One region of the Arthrobacter sp. lap29 genome, then DNA from elsewhere that is predicted to be linked to it. Evidence: riboswitches for the same ligand, from Rfam matches in the RefSeq annotation. Region 1 holds a riboswitch; each other region holds the start of a gene.
What was found. A riboswitch is a leader RNA that binds a small molecule or an ion and turns the genes downstream of it on or off. The one in region 1 is predicted to bind S-adenosylmethionine.
Positions count from the first base shown of each region.

Region 2: linked by a shared signal. The riboswitch ahead of RY113_RS01515 (aminotransferase class V-fold PLP-dependent enzyme) and the one ahead of RY113_RS09135 (hypothetical protein) in region 1 are both predicted to bind S-adenosylmethionine.
Region 3: linked by a shared signal. The riboswitch ahead of RY113_RS06885 (OsmC family protein) and the one ahead of RY113_RS09135 (hypothetical protein) in region 1 are both predicted to bind S-adenosylmethionine.
Region 4: linked by a shared signal. The riboswitch ahead of RY113_RS06205 (DUF1737 domain-containing protein) and the one ahead of RY113_RS09135 (hypothetical protein) in region 1 are both predicted to bind S-adenosylmethionine.

Region 1 is NZ_JAUCEK010000004.1:332,429-337,845, reverse strand. Features, by position in the region: gene RY113_RS09150 (LOG family protein) at 1-113, shown strand, start outside; gene RY113_RS09145 (VIT1/CCC1 transporter family protein) at 114-1,205, opposite strand; gene RY113_RS09140 (hypothetical protein) at 1,365-1,652, shown strand; gene RY113_RS09135 (hypothetical protein) at 1,919-2,206, opposite strand; SAM riboswitch class IV at 2,219-2,330, opposite strand; gene RY113_RS09130 (inorganic diphosphatase) at 2,408-2,947, opposite strand; gene RY113_RS09125 (hypothetical protein) at 3,389-3,604, shown strand; partial or broken gene RY113_RS09115 (enolase C-terminal domain-like protein) at 3,529-4,511, shown strand; gene RY113_RS09110 (MFS transporter) at 4,476-5,417, opposite strand, start outside.
Region 2 is NZ_JAUCEK010000001.1:338,177-343,593, reverse strand. Features, by position in the region: gene rsgA (ribosome small subunit-dependent GTPase A) at 1-950, shown strand, start outside; gene hisN (histidinol-phosphatase) at 1,089-1,904, shown strand; SAM riboswitch class IV at 2,066-2,179, shown strand; gene RY113_RS01515 (aminotransferase class V-fold PLP-dependent enzyme) at 2,224-3,636, shown strand; gene RY113_RS01510 (class I SAM-dependent methyltransferase) at 3,768-4,535, shown strand; gene RY113_RS01505 (Nramp family divalent metal transporter) at 4,657-5,417, shown strand, end outside.
Region 3 is NZ_JAUCEK010000003.1:291,038-296,454, forward strand. Features, by position in the region: gene RY113_RS06875 (NAD(P)/FAD-dependent oxidoreductase) at 1-391, opposite strand, end outside; gene RY113_RS06880 (ABC-F family ATP-binding cassette domain-containing protein) at 834-2,471, opposite strand; SAM riboswitch class IV at 2,728-2,846, shown strand; gene RY113_RS06885 (OsmC family protein) at 2,884-3,426, shown strand; gene RY113_RS06890 (GntR family transcriptional regulator) at 3,541-4,209, opposite strand; partial or broken gene RY113_RS06895 (1-aminocyclopropane-1-carboxylate deaminase) at 4,222-5,209, shown strand.
Region 4 is NZ_JAUCEK010000003.1:142,434-147,850, reverse strand. Features, by position in the region: gene cls (cardiolipin synthase) at 1-288, opposite strand, end outside; gene RY113_RS06220 (DUF308 domain-containing protein) at 475-1,080, shown strand; gene RY113_RS06215 (aminodeoxychorismate lyase) at 1,146-2,075, shown strand; gene RY113_RS06210 (Pr6Pr family membrane protein) at 2,081-2,722, opposite strand; SAM riboswitch class IV at 2,867-2,985, shown strand; gene RY113_RS06205 (DUF1737 domain-containing protein) at 3,091-3,333, shown strand; gene RY113_RS06200 (rhodanese-like domain-containing protein) at 3,330-3,722, shown strand; gene RY113_RS06195 (O-succinylhomoserine sulfhydrylase) at 3,733-4,944, shown strand; gene RY113_RS06190 (UDP-N-acetylglucosamine 1-carboxyvinyltransferase) at 4,986-5,417, opposite strand, start outside.

The sequences.
Region 1 (5,417 bases):
TTGAGGTTCCTGTCATGCCGTTGCTGACGACGCTGGCACAAGGGCGGCCCATGGAAGACTTCCTGTTCCTGGTGGATTCGGTGGAGGAAGCCTGTGCAGTGCTGGCGGGTTAGCTAGCCGACGACCGCGCCGAACAACAAACCGAGCAGGTAGGTGGCGGCGGCAGCGCCCATGCCGATGCCCAGCTGTCGTAATCCGCGCCACAGCGGTGAGGCTCCGGAAAGCAGTCCAACAACGCCGCCGGTGCCCAGCAAAGCCACACCAACCAGAACACACGCCAACACGAGCGCGCCTACACCAGTCATGCCAAAGACGAACGGCAGGATCGGAATGATGGCACCCGAGGCGAAGAAACAGAAGCTCGAGGATGCGGCGCCCCAGGCTGTGCCTAGAGTTTCGTGGTCATCGGTGGTCTCAAAGTTCTCTGGTCTCAGTGACAGGCTCGGATCGCAGTCGCAGCTGAAGTGTCCCATGCGTTCGGCAGCACGATGTTCGGCGGCCTCGCGGGACATTCCCCGTGCCAGATAGACCAGTACTAGTTCATTGTTTTCAAGATCCAAAGACGGCGCCGCCAACAGGGTGACCTGGGTGGGCTGCGAAGCGTCCAACAGTTCCCGCTGCGACCGTACGGAAACATATTCCCCCGCGCCCATCGATAAAGCTCCGGCGAGAAGTCCGGCAATGCCGCTAAACAGCACCACCTGACTGCCAACCCCCGTCGCCGCCATTCCCATAACGAGGGAAAGGTTGCTGACCAGCCCGTCATTAGCGCCGAAGACGGCCGCTCTGAAGGAGCCGGCGAGACTGTTGCGCCCACTTGCAGATAGGCCGCGAATGACTTCTTCGTGAATTGATTCGTCGGCCGCCATGGCCTCCGTGGCGTCGGCGTCCGTGGCGTAAGGGGACCTGGACTCCGAGCGCTGTGCCAAGGCGAGCACAAACACCGAACCAAACCGGCGCGCCAGCAAGCCTAAAAGCTGGTTGCGCAGCGAGGGACGGATAGCTGGCTCGGCGTGCTCGCCCAGTAAATCCAGCCAGTGCTGTTCATGGCGACGCTCCGCTTCAGCCAAGGCCATGAGAATGGCGTATTCGTCGCCCTCTCGGCGTTTGGCAAGGTCCCGGTAGACAGCAGCTTCGGCACGTTCATCAGCCAAATATTGCCGCCAGCGCTTAATCTGCGCTGGGGTGGGAATCCGTTCGGGCATGGTGAAGCTCCTCTAGGTCAGCCAACACTGTAGCCTGTATTCCCGCGAAATTCCGGCCGGTATCCCTAGCAAGAAGGTTTCGGGGCACCGGAATTAGCGCATAAAAATGACAAATAACAGTGCCTAGAAAGTACTTGACGTAACGGAAAGTACTTGCGTATGGTTGATACACCATTTCAAGCCAACAGCACCAGGAAAACCTCGGGAGAGACCATGACGAACAACGGCTCGCAGGCCAAGTCCACCTCTAATAGCGCCCGCTACATGGGGTTAGGCTTCGCGATGGGCATGCTGTGCATGATTGCGTTGTTCGTTGCCGGACTCATCAAGGCCAATGCCGGAATGGTGGTCATGGCGGCAAGCATGGCTGCCGTGCTCGGGGCAACATGGGGTTCCACCGTGGTGGCAATGAAGAAGAAGGCTGCCAAGGAGAATGCGGCAGCCTAATTCAGCTGCTCGGTAAAATCTGCTTGGTGGAAGCTGCTTGATATTCGGCGTCCAGGTGGGAGCCCACCTTGGCGCCGATTGCTACCCGCGGCAACTTCTACTGCGAACTCGACGCATGGTGAAAGTGGATGTTCGCTATGGGCAACGTGGGACGCCAACCGGGAGCAGAACCAACGAAGAATGGGCAAGCGGTGGAACCAGCCCCCGGCCGAGGGGACTATTCATCCGGCCGTGCTTCTGAGAAAAAGCCATGCTCCCGAACTGGATCAGTAGGCGGAAAGTCGGAAACCCACATGACGCCCGGCACGCGCGCCCGTCTGGGCAACCGTGATAACTAGGGTGCCGATCTCCGGGATCCAGCGTGCAGGCCGAACAGCCTGCGTCAGCGCCGAAACCAGCTGGGAGGGCTCCGCCGAGTAGTAGGCGCGGTGGCCTGACGGGGTCAGGAACGTGACGGCCCCCAGGTTCACATCAACTGCAGGAAGCACTGAAATTCCCTGTGGGCGGGTGACTGCCGGGGCATTTTTGGTGCGCGTTATGGTTGAAAAAGTCATGAGTGGACTCCTCGAATGCTCTTGCCAACGGAGCTTTTCCGCTGGCCGCTTCCTCATCCGAACCACCCGTGAAGCATGGGGTTGGCGTGCGACCAGTCGGAGCTTGGCGTCGCATCTCTTGAAGCTGGCTCAAGACTACTGCTTAAGCAGAACTGCGGCGGGTGGTTGCGTAATGTTACGCAACCACCCGCCGCTGCAGGCCTAAACGGCCTGGCTTGCTGCCCAGCGATCGCTGCAGGCAGCCACAATGACAATGGCGTCCTCGAGTCCGCCCCACCCCAAAACCTGTGTCTGTGTGTCCGTCTGAAAGTCCTTGTAATGGTTGAAATGGTGTTCGATTTGCTGCTTCAGACGCGAAGGAACATCATCGATGGAACGAATGGCGCCGCCGGAGTCACGGTCGTCCACCGGGACGGTGAGAATTTTGTAGTCCATGTCCTCCCCGTCGCGGAAGTTCAGCAGGCCCAAGATCCGTAAGTGAACAACTACCCCTGTTACGAGCGGCTCCCGGGTGATGCACAGAATATCGAGTTCATCGCCGTCCTCATCCAAGGTCTGTGGAATGAAACCATAGTTGACAGGCTTGGCGAAGATGCCCGGATCTACCCGGTCAAGATGGAACAGGCCAGTGGTGCGGTCCCATTCGATCTTGTGGCTGGAACCATGCGGGATGTCGATGACGCCGGTGAGAAGTCCTTGCTGATAGTCGCCGCAGCTTAGAAGCTTGTTGTAGTCAGGCATGGAAAGTTCCTCTCACCCGGATGGCCAGGAGCTTGTCCTTGCCGCAGGGCCTGCCGTCCTGGTGATGGAGGCTGCCCGCTACTTGTTGACCGTTGCTGGTAGCCGCTTCTGCGCAACCCTGTGGCGTAGAACTTCAATCAATCACAACCACCACGTTTCTGACAAGATGCGCAAAGCTGAGAAATGCCGCTCCCCACCGGAAAGCGAATGAAGCATCGTAAGCGACTCAATGGCAGCCAATGACCACATCCAATTATCTGGATCGTTTGCACCATCTCAACTGACACTGGAAAGGCGAGGGGATGGGGGGAGTAGCCTCAAAAGCGAAGGCATGAGGACCGTGCAAGCGAAATATTCTCGAAAAGGAGCCGATGATGGGTGACCTGCGGATAACAGCCGTGAAGGCCATGCAAATTCTTGATTCCAGAGGTTTTCCCAACGGTGCAGGTCCAACTGCGTGACGGCGGTGTGCGCTGGTCCGGGCGCGGAGTGAGCCAAGCCGTTGCTGCTGTCACGGGTGAAATGGCCGGGTTGCTTGGCTCCCAGGCGTGGGGCTCGCTGGCACAGCTGTATGCCGCTTTGTGCGAGCTGGACGGAACGGCAAACAGGGGCAGACTGGGAGCGAGCAGCGGCTGCCCATTCCCCACTTCAACGTGATCAACGGCGGCGAGCACGCGGCAAACGAACTGGCATTCCAAGAATTCATGATCGCCCCGTTGGTGCAAGCAGCTTTCCGGAAGCGTTGGAATGGGGCTCCGATGTCTACCACGCATTAGCGCGAGTGTTCCGTGGCAGGGGTTTGGCCACGGGCCTCGGCGATGAGGGCGGTTATGCGCCGGAGATTGCACGCCTGGAGGAGGCGCTGGACCTGATTCTGGCAGCTATCGAGGCCTCGGGACGTACTGCCGGGGAAACCGGCATCATGATCGCTCTGGACCCAGCAGCTAATTCTTTCTTCGCTGACGGGGCCTACCGTGTCAACGACCAGGTACTTACACCTGAACAGATGACCGACTATTACGGAAAGCTCCTGGATAATTACCCGATCCGCAGACTGGAAGACCCCCTGTCAGAGGACGATCGCCAATCATGGCCCGCGTTGGTCCAGAGCCTTGGGGCCCGCGTGCCGATTGTGGGTGATGATCTCTTCGTCACCCAAGCAGCCCGTGTCCGCGACGGCATTGCGGTAGGGTCCGCCACGGCGGTACTGATCAAGCCCAACCAGGTGGGCACAGTCACCGAAACCCTCGAAACAATGACGGTTGCAAAAGCCGGTGGATTCACCGCAATGGTCTCCCACCGCTCTGGGGAAACCCTCGACAGCTTCGTCGCCGACCTTACCGTGGGTTCCGGCTGCGGCCAGCTCAAGTCAGGGCCCCAGCTCGAGGTGAAAGACTCGCCAAATACAATAGATTGTTGGAAATTGCAGAAGCCAACCCGTCGTTGGCTTTTGGCCTGGCGCCCGTGCCAAGCCGTAGCTGAGTGGCTCAGACAGCGCCAGCGTGCGTGTCGTAGTAGCCGCCCGCCGTCACGAGATCTGGCTTTCGGCCTGCTGCTCCCGTGAGGGGCGCAGCAGACCGGAAGCGGCGATCGAGGCGGCCATCCAAGCAGCCGCATAAGTGAAGGCTACAGCCGGGGAAAAAAGGGCCCACAGAATGCCGGCAGTCATTGTTGCGCCCAGATCGCCAAATGATTGCACCAGGCCCAACAGGCCGTAACCATTGCCGCGGAGCCTCTCTGGTAGCGCTAGTGCAACAGCAGTGGACTCCGCTGTTTCGGCAAAGCCGATGCCCACCCCGGCCAGCAGGAACCCGGTCAGAATCAGTGCCGATGACGAGGTGCTGAAAGCGAACAGTAGGTAGGCGCCCACATACACTGCACTGCCAGCAGCGAACACGGGACCCGCACCGATCTTGTCCACTAGCGGACCAGCTACGAGTGAAGCAGCAGTGGCTGCCGCATTATGGGCGGCGTAAAAGAAAATGGCCAGTGCTGCGGCCGCAGTCGCAGTTCGTCCGCCGCTGCTGAGCACTTCCGTGGCACGCAGAATCAGAAGCGTTGTGGCCAGGTTCCCAAGCTCGAAAAAAGCAACCGGCACTAGTGCACGGGCCGCACCACTGCGGCGAAGTTCTCCAAGGTTGAAGCTTAGCCGGGTCCTGTTGGCTGGTGCCGACAGCATGGTCCGGGCCTGGCGTGCGGCGATGGATATGGCAACGGCAGCTAACACGCCAGGGATGATAGAGAAAAAAATTGCTTGGCGGATGCCGATCACACCCACGAGGAGCCCCGCCACGAGCGGACCGGCAATGGCGCCGGCATTGTCCCCAGCCCGTTCAATGCCAGCTGCCCGCCCATAGGCGGCGCGCGGCGCCAAGGAAACCAACATAGTGTCTCTGGCGGGGGACCGAACGCCACGCGCGGACCAGGCAAGGGCACGCAATGCAGCCACCTGCCACACCATGGTGCAGAG
Region 2 (5,417 bases), on a different contig from region 1:
CCAGCCAACGTGTCCTGATCGCGGCCCGTGCCAGGGAACTGCGGCGCAATCCCGTGGTGGCCGGGGACTTTGTCTCTCTCGTGGGAGATACCACCGGCAAGCCTGACACCTTGTCCAGGCTTGTCCGGATCGAGGAACGCCGCACGCTGCTGCGCCGCAGTGCCGATGACACCGATCCTGTGGAGCGGGTGGTGGTGGCCAACGCAGACCAGCTGGTCATTGTGGTGGCCGCGGCAAATCCGGAACCGCGCACTGGCTTCATCGACCGGGCCCTGGTGGCCGCTTATGACTCCGGAATTGCGCCGTTGCTGCTGATCACCAAAACAGACATCAAGGACCCTTCAGAGTTGCTGGCCAACTACGAGCACCTGGACATGACGGTCATCATCAGCCGCACTGCCGCGGACGGCGTCTTTGGCATCGACGCACGCAGCGACGACGGCCACTCCGCGCTCCTGTCCGGTGGCGCCGTGGAACAATTGCACGGATATCTCGATGGGAAGGTCAGCGTCCTGGTGGGGCACTCAGGCGTTGGCAAGTCCACCATGGTTAACGCCTTGACAGGTTCGCAGCGGGCCACAGGCGGCGTCAATGCCGTCACAGGCCGCGGCCGTCACACCTCTTCCTCGGCGTTGGCGCTGAAATTGCAAGATGCAGTGCCCGGTTCTTGGATCATTGACACCCCCGGCATCCGCTCCTTTGGTCTGGCCCATGTGGACCCCGACCGCATTATTGCCGCCTTCCCGGATCTGCAACCGGGCACGGAGGATTGTGAGCGCGGCTGCAAACATGACAGCGCCGCCGTCAATTGCTGTGTGGATACCTACGTTGCCGCCGGGCACGCGGGCGCATCGGGGCCGGCACGGCTTGCCTCGCTGCGGCGCCTGCTGGGCACCAGCGACCGTACCGAAGGCCGTGCCGCAGAAAAGGAACTTGGCAGCACGGACTAGCGCGGCCCTGGTGCCGCGCACGGTTGACCCGTCAGTGGTGCTCCACTTCAAGAGTGGCGCACCGTTGGCGGACAAATGGTGCGCAGGCCCAGCGGCGTCCTGACGGGTGTTGGGCCTAAACCGCGATAGCGTGAACCCATGACCTTCGCACCCCAGACGTACAACGACGATCTCCGCCTGGCCCATGTCCTTGCTGACAGTGTTGACTCCCTGACCATGTCCCGTTTCAAGGCCTTGGATTTGGCCGTCGAGACCAAGCCGGATCTGAGCCCTGTCACCGACGCCGACAAGGCCGCAGAAGAGTCCATCCGCAGCCAGCTCTCCCGGGTCCGCCCCCGCGACGCAGTCCTGGGTGAGGAGTTCGGCAGCAGTGGCCACGGTTCGCGGCGCTGGGTTATCGATCCCATTGACGGGACCAAGAACTTTGTCCGTGGTGTGCCGGTCTGGGCCACCCTGATCTCTCTAATTGACGACGGCGTCCCCGTAGTCGGCCTTGTTAGTGCCCCTGCGCTGGGCAAGCGTTGGTGGGCGGCCCAAGGAACGGGCGCATACATGGGCAAGTCACTCGCCGCCGCCACCCGCATCCGAGTCTCTAATGTGGCCGAGCTCAAAGATGCTTCACTCTCATACTCTTCGCTCACGGGCTGGGCCGAACGTGGCAACCGTGATGAGTTCATCTCCCTGACCGACGATGTCTGGCGCACCCGGGCCTATGGCGATTTCTGGTCGTATTGCATGGTGGCTGAGGGCAGTGTTGACATTGCCTGTGAGCCGGAATTGAACCTCTATGACATGGCTGCACTGGTCCCCATTGTGCAGGAAGCCGGCGGCCGTTTCACCTCGCTCGAGGGAGCCGACGGCCCCTTCGGCGGCAACGCCCTGGCCACCAATTCCATCCTCCACACGGAAGTTTTACAACGCCTGAACCCCAATTGGGATGACTTGTTGGGCTGACCCGTTGGACGCACAAAATAATAAAGTACAAGTGAGTTAAGAACGACGGCGGCCTCCCGCCGTCGTTCTTTGTTTCACCATCCGCGGCACTCACCCAGGGTGTACGAAATGAAACGTAATAGATGCACCGGCAGAAATCTTGGGCTACTCTTTTGGGCATAGGTCACGAGTGCCAGCGCTAAACCCCGGTTTGCTGGCCGGCAACCCTCCTTTCGCGGTGGGGTGCCCCGGGTGACGACCTGGCCAAACCTGTTCGGTTCTGGCAAGCGCGGACTTCTTGGCACCCCCAAAAGGTCCTTTGGTGTCAAAGGAATTTCTCATGAGCTCTGCCGTTTTGGATGCAACACAACTCATCGATTCACCGCTCCTGCCTGTGGTGGGCCAGGATCTGGCGGCCCCCCTGATTCACGGCGGGCATGTGCGTTACGCCAACCTGGACTATGCAGCGTCTGCCCCGGCCATCAAGGACGTGGCAGCGCACCTAAATGAGGTGCTGCCGTTCTACGCGAGCGTGCACCGTGGCGCTGGATTCGCCTCGCAGGTCAGCACCTCCGTCTATGAAAATGCTCGCAAGATTGTTGCCGGTTTTGTGGGCGCCCGGCCTGATGACACGGTCATTTTCACCCGTAACACCACAGATTCGCTGAACTTGTTGGCGGGTTGTGTGGAATCGATTTTGCAACAGAGGGGCTTCACCGAGGGCCGTTCCAACGTTCACGGCGAGGTGCTCTACCTGGACATTGAACACCATGCGAATCTGCTGCCTTGGCAGGCCCTGCCGCACCGTTCAGTTGTTGGCGCTGACTCTATCGCCGCTACCTTAGACCGTGTTGAGACGGCGCTGCGGGCAGGAAACGTGCTGCTCGTGGCCGTTACCGGAGCCTCCAACGTGACAGGGGAGGTGCTGCCCATGGCCGAATTGACCGCCCTGGCGCACCGCTATGGCGCCCGGATTGTTCTCGATGCCGCCCAACTGGTGCCGCACCGCCGGATCGATCTGACTGCCACCGGCATTGACTACTTGGCGTTCTCGGGCCACAAGCTTTACGCACCTTTCGGCGCCGGGGTTTTAGTGGGCCGCCCTGACTGGCTCGACGCCGGTCACCCCCACCTTGCCGGTGGCGGAGCCGTGAAGGACGTCCGGCTTGAATCCATCAGCTGGACCACCGGACCGGCCCGCCACGAGGGCGGCACTCCCAACGTTTTGGGTGCCGCCACCTTGGCCAAGGCCACGTCTGTGCTGGCTGCGCTGAATGCCGATGACTGGCACCAGCACGAGCAGCAATTGCGCGCCCACTTGGTGGCCGGCCTCAACGAGCTAGAGGGCGTCACTGTCCACTCGCTCTTTAGCGACGCGGACACGTACCCGGACTGCGGCAGCATTGGGGTGGTCAACTTCTCGGTCACCGGGTACGACGCCGGGCTGGTGGCCGCATACCTCTCTGCCGAGCATGGCGTGGGCGTGCGTGACGGAAAGTTTTGCGCACACCCGCTGCTTAACCGCTTGGGCCTGCCCGCGGGTTCCCTGCGCGCAAGTTTTGGTGTGGGCTCACAGCTGGAGGACGCTCAGCGCTTGGTGGCTGGAATCCAAACGTTGTTGCAGGAGGGCTTGGGCTGGGACTACGTGGTGGATTCCGGCCGCTGGGTCCCCGCCAATGACAACCGGGAGTACCCCAGCTGGGCCCCGAACACGCCAGGGACAGCAGGGGCAGCCCCCTGCAGCATCGACTAACCCACCCCCATACCAGCGCTCGGTTAGATTCGGGCATATTTTGCAGACGCAGTAGCGTCCGGAAGTGCGGGGCGGGGAGCACCTGGGGGTAAAGTTGAACGGCATTGACCGGCACAACTTTCAGGAGCACCATGGCAGGCACCGGTGGACCGGTCTTTGATGCGGCGCGGCGCAAACACATGGCCGCCGCGTTTTTGGAAGGCGGCGGGCATTATCATTTGGTGCGCCCGGGTTACCCTGAGGATTCCTTGACGTGGCTGCTGGAAACTGCCGGGAGCGTCCAAAATGTGGTGGACATTGGTGCAGGCACGGGCAAATACACGCAGCTGTTGGCCCGTCACAACTTCTCGATGACGGCGGTGGACCCCTCGGCTGACATGCTGGCGCACCTTGGCGCGGAGCTGCCCCAGGCCACCACCGTTGTGGGTACCGCCGAAAAGTTGCTCCTACCAGATGAATCCATGGACTTGGCCGTGGTGGCACAGGCCTGGCACTGGGTGGATCCTCTCGCGGCAAGTACTGAGATTGCCCGCGTACTGCGTCCGGGGGGAACCTTGGGCCTGATTTGGAACCAGCTGGACGTCGGACTCCCCTGGGTTCACCGCTTAGCCCGGATCATGCACGCAGGGGATGTGCACAAGGCAGATTTCAGCCCTCAGATTGGTCCGGAATTCTTCCCAGCCCAACCTCACACCACCCATTGGTCCCAGCAGCGCACGGCTGAGGAGATCATCGATCTGGCAAAGTCACGCAGCTATTACCTCAGGGCAACAGACCAGGTCAGGGACAAGGTCATCACCAATCTGCAGTGGTACTTGTATGAGCATCTGGAACACGCGCCCGGTGAAAGCATTGAGCTACCGTACAGCTCCCAAACATGGCGGGCGCAAAAACGCTAGCTGCAGCCCGGGCACCCGTAAAGTTTCTATAAGTCGTTCCCGGCTCGACAATCACCCCTGCCACGTTTTAGAATTTCGGTAGACCTAAATAATTGACTTAGGATCATCGAAAGGCGAGACTTTGCTCGACACGGCCAAGAGGACAGCACGGCGCAGGCCTCGCGGTGGCATGATGCTGCTGCTGGGCCCGGCCTTTGTCGCTGCCATTGCCTACGTTGATCCCGGCAACGTGGCCGCTAACCTCACCTCCGGCGCCAAGTACGGCTACCTGCTCGTGTGGGTTTTGGTCGCAGCCAATGTCATGGCCATGCTGGTCCAATACCAATCCGCAAAGTTGGGGGTAGTGACGGGCAAATCCCTGCCGGAGCACTTGGGTGAACGCTTCAGCACCCGCAACCGCCGGCTCTTTTGGGTGCAGGCCGAGCTCGTGGCCATGGCCACCGATCTGGCGGAAGTGGTGGGCGGCGCCATCGCCCTACACTTGCTGTTTCAAGTTCCGTTGCCCATAGGCGGGCTCATTGTGGGCCTGGCTTCCATGGCTCTGCTGACAGTTCAGAATAGACGCGGCCAACGCCATTTTGAGAGCGTCATTATTGTTCTGCTCGTCATTATCACCATCGGTTTTCTGGCAGGCCTGGTGCTCAGTCCACCAGATCCGGCAGGTGTGATCGGCGGGCTGGTACCCCGGTTCGACGGCGCCAATAGCATCATGCTGGCGGCTGGCATGCTGGGTGCAACGGTGATGCCGCACGCCATTTATCTGCATTCACAGCTGGCCAAGGACCGCCATACGGATGCCCGCAGCACCCCAGAGCGCCTGCGCCAGATCATCAAGGCGACCCGGATCGATGTAGTCTTGGCCCTTATTCTTGCCGGCGCCGT
Region 3 (5,417 bases), on a different contig from region 1:
AGCTGGTGTGCCGGGCAACAGTATTGAACTGGACGTATTTGCGCACATCTGACTTTTCAACACGGCCCTTGATGTAATCAAAGAGGACCTCGCGGGGCGGGAAAGAGGAGATGGCGCGGCCAAAGTGTTCGTCGAAGGAGTAGTCGGAGAATTCCAGGCATTCCTTCGGGCCGTTGGACCACAGGTGGCGGTACATGCTCGAGTGCACGGGTTCACCGTGTTCATCCAAGCCAGTGCGCCAACTGCTGTTCCACTGGCCGCCCCAGTCGCTTTGCTTCTCAAAGCACATGATCTCCGGGATGTCAGCGCCGTTCTGGCTTGCTGAGTCAAAGGCACGCAACTGTGCCATGCCGCTGGGGCCTGCTCCAATGATTCCGACTCGCAATGTCATGCTTTTCTCCTCATTATTTGGATCATTTTGTCCTCGTGTCACCAGACGCTTCGAATCCATAGCTCAACAGCATGAACGGGCGGGCCGTGATCGGCGCTCCCGTGGCGGAGCATCAAGGCGCTAAGTGCGCGGGCGGCAGACTTGCTGCGGCAAAAGACCAGGCGGATGGCCGCCCGTGGTTCTGGCGGAACTTACACGCGGAAGGCGTTGTCCGGAACCTGTGTGAGGTACAAGGAGTGCACCAGGATTCGAAAAGCAGCCTGCTGCAGATCCAAAAAGTGCAGCAAACTTGTTACCTATTGCAACATTTTAGGGATAATAAGTCAAAGCGTACTGATTAGTAAGTACTTCTAATGCTTTGTTTCTGTGGGCTCCGCGAAACGGCAAAGGGTCTGCGCAATCCTTTGATTGTGCAGACCCTTATGGAACGTTGCTTGATGCCTTAAAGCTCTTGTAGCTGGCCGCTCTCCACCATCCACCGGGAGTCCAAGCGCACGTTTTCAAGGAGCCGGCGGTCGTGGGTGACCAGGAGCAGCGTGCCTTCGTAGCTCTCCAGCGCTTCCTCGAGTTGCTCGATGGCTGGCAGGTCCAAATGGTTGGTGGGCTCATCTAGCACCAATACGTTCACGCCGCGGGCCTGCAAAAGTGCCAACGATGCGCGGGTGCGTTCGCCGGGAGAGAGCGCACCCACCGGGCTTGTCACCTGGTCAGCTTTCAGCCCAAACTTAGCCAAAAGGGTACGCACCTCGCCCTGATTCAGTTCCGGCACGAGCGCCTCGAAGCCCTCTCCTAGCGGAGCCTGTTCTGGGAATTGGCTGCGCGCCTGGTCAATCTCCCCGATGGCAACATTCGCGCCCAGGGAGGCAACACCGTCATTCGGGGAAATGCGGCCCAGCAACAGCCGCAACAGGGTGGACTTGCCGGCGCCGTTGGGGCCGGTGATGCCTATGCGTTCTCCAGCGTTCACCTGTGCAGTCACCGGCCCCAGGGTGAAGCTGCCCTGGCGCACCACCGCAGCGTTAAGCGTAGAGACCACGGTGCTTGAGCGGGGTGCTGCGCCAATGCTGAATTGGAGGGCCCACTCCTTGCGTGGCTCCTCAACCTCGTCCAGGCGGGCGATCCGGGACTCCATCTGGCGCACCTTCTGCGCCTGCTTCTCACTGGATTCACTGGCGGCCTTGCGCCGAATCTTGTCATTGTCGGGGGCTTTTTTCATGGCGTTGCGTACACCCTGCGAGCTCCACTCGCGCTGGACTCGGGCGCGCCCCACGAGGTCCGCCTTCTTGTCCGCGAACTCGTCATAGGCTTCGCGGGCGTGGCGCTTTGCAATGGCACGTTCTTCCAAGAAGGAGTCGTAACCGCCGTCATACACGGCCACCTTGTTCTGCGCCTGGTCCAGCTCCACTACGGAGGTGATGGTGCGGGCCAGGAACTCGCGGTCATGCGAGACGAGGACCACGCCGCCGCGCAGACCCCTGACGAACTCTTCCAGCCGGGCCAGTCCCGCCAGGTCCAGATCATTGGTGGGTTCATCCAGAAGTACTATGTCGAAGCGGCTCAGCAGGAGCGCGGCCAACGCCACGCGGGCGGCCTGCCCGCCGGAGAGCCCTGTCATGGGGGTGCTGGGAGTGAGGTCCAAGCCGAGCTCGGCCAGGGTGGCCGGGATGCGTTCATCCACGTCTGCGGCACCGCAGGCGAGCCAGTGGTCCAGGGCTGCGGCGTAGCGGTCATCGTCGGCGCAGTTGCCGGAGCCTAGTGCTTCTGCGGATGATTCCATCTCCTCCGTGGCCTGGGTGCAACCGGTGCGCCGGCCAATGTAGGCGGCGATGCTTTCGCCCTCGATCCGCTCATGTTCCTGCGGCAGCCAGCCGACGAAGGCGTCTTGTGGGGCAGTGCTGACGGTGCCGCCCTGCGGGGTGGTGGCGCCCGCGAGGAGAGCCAAAAGTGTTGACTTGCCGGCACCATTGGCACCCACCACGCCTATGACGTCGCCCGGGGCCACAGTGAAGGAGAGGTTACTGAAAAGGGTGCGGTGTGCGTGGCCTCCGGAAAGGTCCTTCGCGACAAGTGTTGCGCTCATGCATCCATCTTAAGTCGCTTCCTTGCGCCGCCCGGACGTTTTTGTGCTGCCGGGGTCCCGGCGCACCCGCTCCCACCCGTCCCCGCCTTCAACCGCGCCTCCATTGTGCATCTCCCATCGGTCCGTGAGAAAAGGTCGTTTAGAACTGAGTTAAGCGACTTTTTCTCACGGACCGATTCGGGGAAGCCGCCGAAATGTTGCCGTGTGTGACGGCAAGGTTGCTTGAGGCCCTCTGTCAGGGCAATCTAGTGGACAGAATCAAGAGTTCCAGTCAGAGGCCCTGGCCGACTGGACGGCAACCCTCGCAACCATAGTGGGGTGCCCCAGGTGAGGATTCGACGCCGCCGGCAGCTGCCGCGGGCGTAAGTATGGCGCGGTGCCTGGCACTTGCGTTCCCCTGAATGGAGACATCATGACTGAGACCACTGTAACTATTGACGACGCAGCACAGCGATCGGCGCGCCTTGGCGAAGCCGGCGCAGCCTGGGCCAAGCGCATCGGAGCCAATCCGGACAATGCGAAGCTCACGTACACAGCCGCCGGCGTGGGGGTTGGCTCGGTGGCCACGCGCATCAGCGCCGGCAAACACCAATTCCTCGTCGACGAACCTGCCGCACTTGCTGGGGACGATGCCGCAGCCAGTCCCGTGGAATTCGCACTCGGTGCCGTCATCGCCTGCCAAGTTGTGGTGTACCGCCTCTACGCGGAGCAACTGGGTATCCAGCTCGATGACATCACCATCAAGGCCGAAGGTGATCTGGACGTCCGTGGCTTGTTCGGGATCGATGAGTCAATCCGTCCCGGCTTCAGCGACATCCGCCTAGCCGTAAGCATCACGGGACCTGAATCGCAGGAACGCTACGAAGAGCTCGGCCGCATTGTTGAAGCACGCTGCCCTGTCCAAGACCTGTTAAGCAACACCACGCCTGTCAGCGCAGTCGTCACGAAGGCTTAGACATCACTAAATCCTGAGCAGCGTCAACGCCGAGAACGCCGCACCGCATGTGTTCGAGGATGAAGCCTAACGATTCGACACGGTGGTGCGGCGCAGGCAAGTAGCCCACAACACTCAAGCTGTAGTTTCTTCGGCGACTGCTTGGATGCCGAGAGCCAGCCAGTTCGCACGTGTGGCCAGTGCTGCGCCGTCGGCGTCGCCCGCAGTGGCAAGTTTGATGATGTCCGCATGCGCACTGACCGAATGCTGCGCATCGTGGGAACTGAACCGTTGACGCTCCACTCTCCGCAACAGTGGCATGGCCTGGTCCAGCATGGTTGGCACCATGTCATTTCCGCACGCACCAACGAGAACGGCATGGAACTGGTCATCGGCAGCCAAGGCGGCATCGGCGTCGTTCTTCTTGATGGCGGCGGCAAAGCGCACGTTGGCAGCGGTCATGGCGGCAAGGTCCTGCTCGCTCAGCAGGGGAACTGCCAGCCGCGCCGCCAGCTCGTGCATGGCCGCGACTACCTGCTGCGCATTCACGGTGGAGGCGGCATCAAGCGGGGCGACGATGGTGGCCCGGCCCGGCTGGGCAATAATCAGCCCGGCCCGCTCAAGCCGGAGCAGAGCCTCCCGGATAGGGGTTCGACTCACGCCCAACCATGCCTCTAGCTCCGGATCCCGCAGGCGCTCGCCCGGAGCGAAGGTGCCATTGACGATGGCGTCGCGGATGGAATCGTACACGTCATTACGAAGCAGGGAGCGCTTGTGAATTCCCTGGGGCGGAGGAGTCGGCATGCAACATAGGATATATCGTCCCAGGTGGAGTTTGGCCGCAGCCCCGTCCACGAGTTGGCGCGTCTGAGCAAACATCCCGGCGGCGCGAGGATTTGGGCCAAACGTGAGGATGTCAACAGTGGTCTGGCTTTTGGTGGCAATAAGACCCGCAAACTCGACTACATTGTTCCGGACACCATTGCCCAAGGAGCTGACACGCTCGTCTCCATCAGCGGATATCAGTCGAATCACACCCGTCAGGTGGCGGCAGTGGCTGCAAGCCGGGTGTGAAAGCCCGTCTCGCGCAGGAAAACTGGGTGGACTGACCGGACCCGCTATCCAACCGGGTAGGCAATATTGAGCTTTCGCGCATCATGGGTGCCGACGTCCACCTCGATGCAGCTGGGTTCGACATTGGCATCCGTAGCAGCTGGGAACAAGCCATCAAGGACGTCGAAGATGCCAGGGCAAGCCCTATCCCATCCCGGCAGGCGCCTCCGAACATCACTTGGGCGGGCTGGGCTTTGCTAACTGGGCCTATGAAGTGGAGCAGCAGGAGAAGGAACTAGGTGTCTTCTTCGACACGATTGTGCTCTGCACCGTTACCGCCTCCACCCACGCAGGCATGATCGCTGGATTTGCGGGACAAGACAGGCCGCGGCGCGTCATCGGCATTGACGCCTCAGCCACCATTGAAAAGACTCGCGCTCAGGTGGCCCGGATCGCCCGTCACACAGCTGAGCTGATGGACTTGGACAGGAAGATCTGTGACGACGAGACCACTGTCTTGCAAGGCTGGGCCGGCAACCACTCCGGCATCCCTGTGGACTCCACGCTCGAGGCCATAAAACTCACCGGATCCCTTGAAAGCATGATCATCGACCCTGTGTATGAAGGAAAATCCATGGCTGGGTTGATTGACCTTGTCCGCAGCAAGGACATTCCTTCCAGCAGCAACGTCCTCTACGCGCATTCGGGCGGACGGCTGGCGTTGAATGCCTACAGCGGACTGTTTCGCTAAAGAACATTAGCGGACTGGGGCAGGATTCCCCAGCGCTCGGGGCTTCCCGTTCAGCGCCAAGGGCTTCCGGCCCTGTAATCGGAGCGCCTCTGGCAGGCTCTGCCTCCGCGGCGAGGGCGGTGGCCTGTGCCAGCTCAAAGCGGGCTAGCTTAGTCTGGTAGTGCAGCTGCCGCCTGGCCTCCAAGGTCAGCTCCACCCAGTACGCTGC
Region 4 (5,417 bases), on a different contig from region 1:
TTCGGGCACCAAAGACGCAATGCCCTTAGTGCCTTCCATGATGCGCTGGTTGACGGCGTCTTGCTTCTCACGCCGTCGCCGGGAAAGCCGAAAATTGCCGAACATGAGGAAAAGGAGCAACCCTACATAGGGCAGGAAGAAGATGCACAGCAGCCACGCCATGGCAGTAGTGGGGCGCCGGTTTCCCGGAATCACACCCAAAACAACCACTCGGATGCCAAAATCCACCAGTACAATCAGCGCAGACAGCCAGACACTGCCTGTGGGCAGGCTAAACGCCGTCCAAATCACGCATGCCTCCTAGCTAAACCGGCTTTTCAGCCGCGAGTGACAATAGCCTAACGGCTCTTTCGCACAGGCCCACTCGCAACGCTGGCCGTGTGACGTGCGCCAGCTGTGACTTGCTGTGCTCGGGTGAGGTGCTGCGGCTATGCTGAGCATAATTTGAACTTCCCGAAGTGAGGATGTAGCGCCATGAGCAGCTCAAACAATCCAACCGTCAGCATGGACGTTTTTGCCTTAGATCCGCAAAAAATCACGGAGAAGGCAGTAAAGGGTTTGCGCCTAGCCTTTGCCATTAGCGGCGTTGCGGCCTTGGTTCTCGGTATTATCCTGCTGTTGTGGCCCACCAAGACTCTGGCTGTGGTGGCCGTAATCTTAGGCATCAACTTCCTCATCACTGGTGGTATCAAGGTAGCTGTTGGCATCTTTAGCCACAGCCTTTCCGCCGGGATGCGGATCCTGGATGTTCTCTTGGGCCTGTTCGTGATGGTTGCCGGCATCATCGCCCTGCGTAACTCGGCCGCGACGGGCGAGCTCCTGCTGGTATTCACCGTCATCATGATCGGCATCGGCTGGATTATTGAAGGCATCATCGCCATGGCCGAAGCCGGCAAGGGCCCCACCCGCACCTGGGCCATCGTGTTCGGCGCCATCAGCGTGGTAGCCGGCATCACGGTGCTCGCTGTTCCCGTCTGGACCGCACAATGGCTGTTGCTGATAACAGCCATCATGCTGATCATCTTGGGTGTGGTGGGCCTGGTCCGTGCCTTCACCTTCGGCAAGTCCCTCACACGCTAGTACGACTGCGAGGGACCCAGACCGAGGCACGAGGGCAGGGAGCGGGTGGGGATAAGATCTCAGTCATGACAACTCTGGTTTTCTTGGACCCCGCCCACCCGGCCGGCCGCGTTGCAGACGCCACCGTTCCCAACATTCTGGTTACGGATCAGGGGCTCACCCGCGGTGACGGGATCTTTGAATCCATGCTCGCTATTGATGGGGAGCCACGCAAAATCCGGGCTCATTTAGATCGCCTTGCCGTCTCGGCCAGCACCATGGACCTACTCATCCCTGACGCCGGGGTGTGGCAGGCGGCAATTACGACGGCGCTCACAGCTTATGCTGCCGGGGTACCAGAGGATTCCGCAGACCACGGTGCAAGCAACGAATCTCGCCAGTGCGTGGTTCGCCTTATCGCTACCCGAGGCCCCGAGGGCGCCAACTCCCCCACAGCGTGGGTCACGGTCAGCCCGGTGTCCGCCTCGTTGGCTGCCCAGCGGGAGAAGGGCTTGGCCGTGCTCTTGTTGGAGCGTGGCTATGACAGCGATATTGCAGCCCGTGCCCCCTGGCTTTTGATGGGCGCCAAAACACTCTCCTACGCCGTGAACATGGCCGCACTTCGGCACGCACACCACCAGGGCGCGGATGACGTGATCTTCACCAGCGGTGACGGGCTCGTGTTGGAAGGGCCCACATCGTCAGTTCTTCTAGCACACGTTAGTGACGATTCCGGCGTACCGCTCAAGCGGCTCATCACCCCGCATTTGGACACCGGGATACTGCCCGGCACCACGCAGGGCGCACTGTTCGCCGCTGCGCAGGAAGCCGGGTGGGAGCTGGGTTACGGTCCACTAACACCTGCCGATCTGCTGGATGCCGACGCCGTGTGGCTCATTTCCAGCCTGCGGCTACTGGCGCCCGTGACCACCATTGACGGGAAGGAAATCGGCACGGCCGCCATCCGAGCCGAGCTTACAGCGGAACTATCGGCGCTCCTGGCTACCACGTTGTAAACACATCAGTTCGACTGACCGCTGGGCACAGGCCTAACAAGCGGGCTGAGCTTGTTGCCCAGAAGAATCAGCACCGCGCTGGCGATCAGGAAGGCTACCGCGATCCCCACACAACTGAGCAGCACGGCGCCGTAGCCCCCGTTGCCGGGGTTCAAGAAGGGATAGGCGTACCAGTCCGTGGCGGCGCCCCGAATCAGGGAATAGGCCAAATATGCCAGCGGAAACAGCACTGCAACACCCAACCGGGTCAGCGGGATGGGCCGGCGCGGCGGTTGGATCAACCAGTCCGCGACAACCGCAATGGGCATGATGTAGTGCAGCCAGGTATTGATCCAAGGCAGGAGCGCGCCGAGATCCACCTCGCGCAACAGGGCGGTGAACACGATCCCCACCAGGGCCATGCACACCACCGATACGCACCGCAGAACCTGCCAAGCCGGGCCCAGCTCCTTCCCGCGCCAGGTCAGTACTGACTCCGTGAGCAGGACGGCGGCGGCAAGAATATTGGACAGGTTCGTGAAGTAGCTGAAGAAGTTCAACACGTTGAAACCGTGGCTCAGGTGAACGCCAAATTGGATGCCCACTGCCACAAGAGTGAACGCGCCGAAGAGAAACCGTAGTGCCGCCAACAATCGCCGAGTTGTCATGGGTTTCATCATGTCATGGACGCGGCAGAGATATCAGGTCCGTCCCGCCACCCTGTGAACGGATATCTGGGTGTCGCCGTCATGTTTGTGCACACTGGCAGGTTCTTCACCGGACCCGGCACGTGGTGTGCTACTTTCAAGGTGAGTAATGAGTGCCAGCGTTAAGCCCTGACTTGCTGGCCGGCAACCCTCTTTCCGGCGGGGTGCCTCAGGTGACTACTCGGCAAACCAGCTACCTAGGCTGGCGTTTGCAAGCGTGAACTTTCCTTGTGGTGCGGGCTCAAGAGTGGACATTTTCAACCAACTCTTCGTCAACTGCCACCAGCTCCCGTTTGCAACGCGCAGCCATTTGCAATGAGGAGAGAACCATGACCGCGGACGAATCCCCCCTGGCCTACCGGCTTATCACCGGCCCTGACGACCGCTCTTTTTGCGAGCGCATTTCCACCGCCCTTGCCGACGGCTATGTGCTGCACGGCGGCCCCGCCCTCACCTACAACGGCACCAGTGTCATTTGCGCGCAGGCCGTGGCCAGCAGCGATGCCGCCGTCGCCACTGCCGTGGATGATCTCGACGCCGAACTTGAGTTTGATGGCGAGGGCATCGCATGAGCCACGCGGGAGATGTGAGCCCGGGCACAGCCTGGGAAGCTGTAGCCGCGGGGGCAACACTCGTGGATGTACGGACAGAGGGCGAATGGGCACACATTGGCGTCCCCGACACCTCAACGCTGAAATCAGAACCGGTTTTTATCCAGTGGAATCTCGCCACGGGCGCCCGCAACCCTGATTTTCTGGCAGAGCTGGCGGCGGCAGTACCCCCGGAAAAGCAGCTGATAGTGCTGTGCCGCTCCGGTGCCCGCTCTATTGCCGCCGCCGAAGCAGCCACCGCCGCCGGGTACACCGCCTACAACGTACTTGAAGGCTTTGAAGGAGAAACTGATCCCTACGGAGATCGGATTCTCAACGGCTGGAAGAACCGCAACCTCCCCTGGCGCTAAGGAAATATCATTGAGCAACTTTAATGAGCACACAGCCACTTGGGGGCAGGACACCCAGGCGGTACGCGGCGGGCTTGACCGCAGCAATTTTCAAGAAACCTCCGAAGCCCTCTTTTTGAACTCCGGATTTGTCTACGAATCGGCGGAAGCTGCCGAGCAGGCGTTCACGGGTGAGGTGGACCGCTTCGTGTATTCGCGCTACGGCAACCCGAGCGTGGCAACCTTCCAGGAACGGCTGCGGCTGCTGGAAGGAAAAGAGGCGTGCTTTGCGACGGCGTCGGGCATGTCAGCCGTATTCACCGCCTTGGGTGCCTTATTAGCAGCCGGGGACCGCGTGGTGGCAGCACGGTCCCTGTTCGGCTCCTGCTTTGTGATTCTGAATGAGCTGCTGCCGCGGTGGGGTGTGGAGACCGTATTTGTTGACGGGCCGGACCTGGATCAGTGGCGCGAGGCCTTGTCGGTGCCCACCACGGCCGTGTTCTTCGAGTCACCGTCGAACCCCATGCAGGAAATCATTGACGTGGCGGCTGTGTGCGATCTAGCTCATGCCGCTGGCGCGCAGGTGGTAGCCGACAACGTCTTCGCAACTCCCTTGTTGCAGCGTTGCGGCGATTTCGGCGCGGACATCATCGTCTACTCGGGCACCAAGCACATTGATGGCCAGGGCCGGGTGTTGGGTGGCGCAATCCTCGGCAGCAAGGAGTTCATCGAAGGGCCCGTCAAGAACCTGATGCGCCACACGGGCCCGGCGCTCTCCGCGTTCAACGCATGGGTGCTCACCAAGGGCCTGGAAACCATGAATCTGCGGGTTACACACTCGTGCAGCAATGCCCTGGCACTCGGAGAATTCCTTGAAGCCCAACCGCAGGTGGCACGCGTGCTGTACCCGCATCTGCCGTCCCACCCGCAGTATGATTTGGCCAAAAAACAAATGAAGGCCGGAGGCACGGTGCTGACATTTGAGCTGGCTCAGCCAGCGTCGGGCACTCGCAAGGATGCCGCGTTTGCGCTGCTGAACGCGCTGTCCATCATCGACATCTCCAATAACTTAGGGGATGCGAAGTCGCTGATCACGCATCCGGCCACCACCACGCACCGTGCCATGGGCCCCGAGGGGCGCGCCGCGATCGGTCTCAGCGACGGGTTCTTGCGCCTGTCGGTGGGATTGGAGGATGTGGATGATTTGAAGCTGGATCTCGCGGTGGCCCTGGCGGCCATTTAGGCTGGCCAAAACAGCAGTGGCAAGGCCGCTGGCGTTTGTACTCAGTCTTGGAAGTACTCGATCTCGGCGCCAATGGTGTTCAACCGCTCGGCCAGATCTTCGTAGCCGCGCTCAATCACATATATGTTGCGCAATTCAGAAGTGCCCTTGGCGGCGAGCATGGCCAGCAGGATGCAGGCGGCCGGACGCAGTGCCGGCGGGCAGCCAATCTCGGCGGCACGCCACGCAACGGGGCCCTTGATGTCAATGCGGTGCGGATCCAACAGGCGGACGCCGGCGCCGAGGCGGTTCAGTTCCGTCAGGTAGATGGCCCGGTTCTCGTAAACCCAATCGTGGATGAGCGTGGTGCCCTCGGCGCAGGAGGCAATCACGGCGAAGAACGGCAGGTTGTCAATGTTCAGGCCCGGGAATGGCATGGGATGGATCTTATCCGGGGCAGCCTTTAGCTCGGACGGCAAAGTGGTGATATCCAC